Variovorax paradoxus: one gene and its partner. The main gene of each other region encodes a partner of the protein of the gene in region 2 in a complex. Links are inferred from orthologs where the notes say so. Each region holds a gene or a part of one and is shown on either strand. Other genes may lie near its edges.

Region 1 (2,953 bases), 1.4 Mb from region 2 along the record:
TAAAAAAACCGCCGGGGGCTTGAAGCCACCGGCGGTTTTGGGAGGGTGTTCGTTTGCTTTACGCGCTCGCCTCTCGTCCGCCGGAAACCGGGAACCAAAAGTAGGCAAAAAAGTAAGCGCGGAGGGCGGACATGTGGGCGAAATGTAGCACGGAAAGCAAAGACCGGGTCAAGCGGCTTGGCTTACCGGTAGCCCGATTCGTTGGGGTTGTGGATGATCCAGATCAGGTTGCCGCTGGAGAAATCGCCCATGCCGCCGCCCGCGAAAATCAGCCGGCCCTGGCCCTTGTAAGTCATTTCGAAGCGGTGGCGGTCACTGCCGAAATAGAACGGAATGAAAGCCTTGCCGGTGACGTAGGCGCCCTGGTCGGTCGGCTGGCCGGCCAGGTCGGTGACCTGCCTGGCGCTCATGCCGATCTGCAGCCGCGCGAACTTGCTGTTGCGCGCCGGGTTGCCTGTGATCTCGCCTTCGTAGCCGTTCAGGCCCTTGACCGTCTTGCCGCTGCCGGCCTCGACCTTCGACGAGTCGACCACGTTGCCCTGGGCGTCCATGCCGGCCTTGGCACCACCGCGGGCGGCGGGCGCCGCTGCGGCTGCTGGCGCTGCCTCGGGCTGGCTGCCCGAACCGCCGCGCGATGCGCAACCGGCAGAAGCCAACGCCACCAAGGCGGTCACGGCCCACAGCACAGCGGGCGAATTGATCCTGCTCCCCATCGAGTTGCTCCTTGAATTCTGTCGTTCGCAAAAGGAACGCAGCTTAGCAACCGAAGGAAACAATCCGCAAGTGACAAAAGGCCTAAGCCGTTCCACCTACTGTCAGGCCGTCGATGCGCAGGGTCGGCTGGCCCACGCCCACGGGAACGCTCTGGCCTTCCTTGCCGCAGGTGCCCACGCCGGAGTCGAGCGCCATGTCGTTGCCGATCATGGTCACGCGGGTGAGCGCGTCCGGGCCGTTGCCCACGATGGTCGCGCCCTTCACCGGATACTGGATCTTGCCGTTCTCGACCCAATAGGCTTCGCTGGCCGAGAACACGAACTTGCCGCTCGTGATGTCGACCTGCCCGCCGCCGAAGTTGGTGGCGTAAAGGCCCTTCTTGATACTCGCGACGATTTCCTTCGGGTCCTTGTCGCCGCCGAGCATGTAGGTGTTGGTCATGCGCGGCATCGGCACGTGGGCATAGCTCTCGCGGCGGCCGTTGCCGGTGGGCTTGACCTTCATGAGGCGCGCGTTCATCGAGTCCTGGATGTAGCCCTTGAGGATGCCGTCCTCGATCAGCACGTTGCGCTGGCTGGCGTTGCCCTCGTCGTCCACGTTGAGCGAGCCGCGGCGGTCGGCGATGGTGCCGTCGTCGAGCACCGTCACGCCCTTGGCCGCCACGCGCTGGCCGATGCGGCCCGAGAACGCGCTCGACCCCTTGCGGTTGAAGTCGCCTTCCAGCCCGTGGCCGATGGCTTCGTGCAGCAGGATGCCGGGCCAGCCCGAGCCGAGCACCACGGTCATCTCGCCGGCCGGGGCCGGGCGCGCGTCGAGGTTGGTCAGGGCCGCCTTCACGGCGTGGTCGACGTACTCGGCGATCTGCTCGTCGGAGAAGTAAGCCAGGCCGAAGCGCCCGCCGCCGCCGCCGGAGCCGATTTCGCGGCGGCCGTTCTGCTCGGCGATCACCGTGACCGAGAGCCGCACCAGCGGACGCACGTCGGCGGCCAGCGTGCCGTCGGCGCGTGCCACCAGCACCACGTCGTATTCGCTGGCCAGGCCGGCCATGACCTGCGCCACGCGCGGGTCGCGCGAACGCGCCAGCTTCTCGACCTTCTCGAGCAGCTTGACCTTGGCGGTGCTGTCGAGCGTGGAAATGGGATCGATGCCTTGGTAGAGCGAGCGGCTGGAGGCGATCTTGCGGGTCGCCGTCTTCACGCGGCCGGTGCGGCCCGCGGAGGAAATCGAACGCACGGTGCGCGCCGCGTCGAGCAGCGAGGCTTCGGAAATGTCGTCGGAATAGGCAAAGGCGGTTTTCTCGCCGCTGACCGCGCGCACGCCGACGCCCTGGTCGATGCTGAAGCTGCCGGTCTTGACGATGCCCTCTTCGAGGCTCCAGCCCTCGCTGCGGGTGTACTGGAAGTACAGGTCGGCGTCGTCCACCCGGTGCGCGGTGATCTCGGCCAAGGCCTTGCTCAGGTGCGATTCGTCGAGTCCGAACGGCGTGAGAAGGAGCTGTTGCGCCGTGGCGAGGCGCTCGATGGTGGGTTCGCGAGAGATCATGACCGCCATTCTAGGCAGCAGCCCTCTTCCGCGCCGCCCTCAAGGGCACTGCGGCGCTAGTTCTGCGCCAGCTTCCTTGCCCGGGCGATCGACATCAGGATCCCCAGCCCCAGCCCCAGCGTCACCATGGCCGTGCCGCCATAGCTGATGAAGGGCAGCGGCACGCCCACCACCGGCAGGATGCCGCTCACCATGCCCATGTTCACGAAGGCGTAGGTGAAGAAGATCATCGTCACCGCCCCCGCCAGCAGGCGCGAGAACAGCGTGGTGGCGTTGGTCGCGATGGCCAGCCCGCGGAAGATCAGCAGGATGAAGGCCGAAATCAGCATCAGGTTGCCCATGAGGCCGAATTCCTCGGAATAGGCCGCGAAGATGAAGTCGGTGGTGCGCTCGGGAATGAATTCGAGGTGCGTCTGCGTGCCCTGCATGAAGCCCTTGCCGCCCACGCCGCCCGAGCCGATGGCGATCATGCCCTGGATGATGTGGAAACCCTTGCCCAGCGGGTCCTTGCTGGGGTCGAGCAGCGTGCACACGCGCTGCTTCTGGTAGTCGTGCAGCACGCGCCAGTCGACGCCGTCGGCGCACAGCCGCGACTCGAAGCTCACGATCAGCGTGATGGCCACCGCGCCGATCACCACCGGCGGCACGATCAGCTTCCAGGGCAGCCCCGCGAAGAAGATCACCGCCAGCCCCGCCG
Region 2 (2,900 bases):
TCTGCAGCATCTCGCAGGCCTTGGCGATGCGCAGTCGCGTGACGAAGTCGGTGAAGGTGGCACCCATGTGCTTGTGAAAGTAGCGCGAGAAGCTGCTTTCGGCCATGTTGGCCACGGCGCACACGGCGGGCAGCGACAGCTCTTCGGTCAGGTGCTGGTCGAGGTAGTCGAGCACGCGGCGCATGCGTGTGTTGGCGCTGGGGTCTTCGCCGGCCGGCTCGGCGGTGCTCGAAATCTGGCGCCAGTCGGGCCAGCGGGCCAGCTCGTGCAGCAGGCCGATGAACTCGGCCAGCCGGGCCATGCCCTCCTTGGCCTGCACCTGCAGGAAACGTTCGCGCACCAGGGCATGGATGCCGAAGAACTCGATGCCCAGCTTCGCGCGGTCGAGCATCGGCAGCACCGCCTTCAACTCCGGGAACAGGTCGGTGCCCTTGCGCAGCGGCTCGTCGCGGAAATGGATGACCATGCTGCGCTCGGCGATGCCCTCGGGCGGCACGTCGTGCGATATCCATGTGTGCGGCAGCCGGGCGCCCACCAAGGCGACGTAGCCGGGCTCGAAGCGGCCGATGTGGTCGCCCACGAAGGCGTCGCCGCTGCTGCGGTTGATGCACTGCAGCTCGTATTCGTCGTGGTAGTGCCAGCAGTCGAAGGGCCAGGGCACGCCGTGCTGCAGGCAGCGCACCGAGCTGCCGGCCGCCGGCTCGAAGCCCAGCCGGGGGTCCCGCAGCAGCTCGTGCTCCAGTTCCGGCTTGCGCGCTGCGTTGTGCCTCATGGTGGGACGAGCCTTCGCGCGGTGGCCGGCAGGGATGACGGCCTCAGGGCCTCAGCGCCTCAGGCGCCGGCCACCTTCATGCGGTTCACCAGCACCGAGCCGGTGGTCTTGGCGCCGAAGGTGTAGGCGTCGGCCCCGATGGCCTCGATGCCCATGAGCATGTCCTTCAGGTTGCCGGCGATGGTGATCTCCTGCACCGGGAAGGCGATCTTGCCCTTCTCGACCCAGAAGCCGCTGGCGCCGCGCGAGTAGTCGCCGGTCACGTAGTTCACGCCCTGGCCCATCAGCTCGATCACGAAGAGGCCGGTGCCCAGCTTGGCGAGCATGGCGTCGAGGTCGTCGGTGTGCTTGGTCAGGCGCGAGCTCAGCGTCAGGTTGTGCGAGCCGCCGGCATTGCCGGTGGTCTTCATGCCCAGCTTGCGGGCCGAATAGGTCGACAGGAAATAGCCTTCGAGGCGGCCGGCATCGACCACCTTGCGCGCCCGGGTGATCACGCCTTCGTCGTCGAAGGGCGAGCTGCCCTTGCCACGCATGACGTGCGGGTCTTCGGCCACGTCGACGTGCTTGGGCAGCACGGGCTTGCCCAGCGAATCGAGCAGGAAGCTGCTCTTGCGGTACAGGGCCCCGCCGCTCACGGCCTGCACCAGCCCGCCCAGAAGGCCCACGGCCAGCGGCGACTCGAACAGCACCGGGCATTCGGTGGTCTTGATCTTGCGCGACTTCAGGCGGCTCAGCGCCCGTTCGGCGGCGTAGCGGCCCACGGCCTGCGGGCTGGCCAGCTCGTCGGCCGAGCGCATGGAGCTGTACCAGGCGTCGCGCTGCATGCCGTCGCCCTTGCCGGCGATGGGCGCCACCGAAATCGAGTGGCGCGAGCTGGCGTAGCCGCCCCGGAAACCATGCGTGTGGGCGCTGAAGAAGTGGCTCTGCTGGGCCGAGACGCCCGCGCCTTCGCTGTTGGTGATGCGCTTGTCGGTCGACAGGGCCGCCGCTTCGCATTCCAGCGCCAGCTTGGCGGCCTGCTCGCTCGTCACGTCCCAGGGGTGGAACAGGTCGAGTTCGGGGTGGTCCTTGGCGATGTCTTCCTCGTCGGGAAGGCCGCTCACCGGGTCTTCGGCCGTGAAGCGGGCGATGTCGTAGGCCGCCTGCACGGTCTGCTTGATGGCGCCTTCGGAGAAGTCGGAAGTGCTGGCGTTGCCGCGGCGGTGGCCCACATAAACCGTGATGCCCAGCGACTTGTCGCGGTTGCGCTCGACGTTCTCGAGCTCGCCCTTGCGCACGGAGACGCTCAGGCCGCAGCCCTCGGACGCCTCGGCGCCGGCATCGGTCGCCCCGAGCTTCTTGGCATGCGCCAAGGCCGTGTCGACCAGGTTTTCGAAGAAGGAGCGGCTGTAGGCGAAGCCGGAATCGGCGCGCGAGGAGGATGTCGTCATGTGGTGGCTATGATACTTGCGCCCCCCATTCCCCGTTTACCCCTGCTTCCCACCGCGCATTGCATGCGTTGCAACGCCGCGCGGTGCGGCCCAGAATCCATTCCATGTCCCGCAAACCCAAAAAAGGCTATTTCGTCCGTGGCCAGTTCGTCGCCGAAGGCAGCGAGCTCGACCTGGAGCTCAAGCGCGAGCTCAAGGGCACCGACGACGCCAGCCGCACCGACCTCAAGCGCGAGAGCGACGAACTCCAGAAGCTGGGCGGCGAACTGCTCACGCTGCGCGCCGGCCTGTTCGACGCGCTCCAGCTCGACGAAAAGCTGGTCGACGCCATCGCCGAAGCCAAGCGCATCACCAATTTCGAGGGCAAGCGCCGCCAGATGCAGTTCATCGGCAAGCTCATGCGCAAGCTCGAGCCCGAGGTGCTGGAGGCCGTGAGGCAGGCCCTGTCGGAGCAGGCCAGCGTGCCGGCGGCCGAAACCGCCGCCCTGCACGAGGCCGAACGCTGGCGCGACCGGCTGATTGCCGACGACGACGCCCTGGGCGGCTGGATCGAGACCCACCCGGCCACCGACTCCCAGCAGCTGCGCGCCCTGGTGCGCCAGGCCCGCAAGGACATGAAGACCGGCCCGGCCGGTGAAGCCCCTCGCCAGGGCAAGGCCTACCGCGAAATCTTCCAGCTCGTGCGCGCCCAACTGGCG

Evidence for each region. Proteins that work in one complex are often made in the same cells at the same time.
Region 1: the proteins of pmbA (region 2) and tldD are in contact, whole or in part, in a solved structure (PDB 5NJ9), measured with the Escherichia coli proteins. The link is inferred for Variovorax paradoxus from one-to-one orthologs.

The regions. Positions count from the first base shown.
Region 1 is NZ_CP091716.1:1,567,975-1,570,927, reverse strand. The notes cover bases 27-2,952. They hold tldD (metalloprotease TldD), read right to left. Parts: upstream 2,257-2,952; coding sequence 796-2,256; downstream 27-795. Other genes in these bases: rodA (rod shape-determining protein RodA), read right to left, coding at 2,313-2,952; L3V85_RS07425 (hypothetical protein), read right to left, coding at 183-713. Also shown: more of rodA, read right to left, coding at 2,953-2,953. UniProt on the Escherichia coli protein: Metalloprotease involved in CcdA degradation. Suppresses the inhibitory activity of the carbon storage regulator (CsrA).
Region 2 is NZ_CP091716.1:2,950,393-2,953,292, reverse strand. Bases 18-2,890 are described here. They hold pmbA (metalloprotease PmbA), read right to left. Parts: upstream 2,203-2,890; coding sequence 832-2,202; downstream 18-831. Other genes in these bases: yjgA (ribosome biogenesis factor YjgA), read left to right, coding at 2,307-2,890; L3V85_RS13695 (helix-turn-helix domain-containing protein), read right to left, coding at 18-772. Also shown: more of L3V85_RS13695, read right to left, coding at 1-17; more of yjgA, read left to right, coding at 2,891-2,900.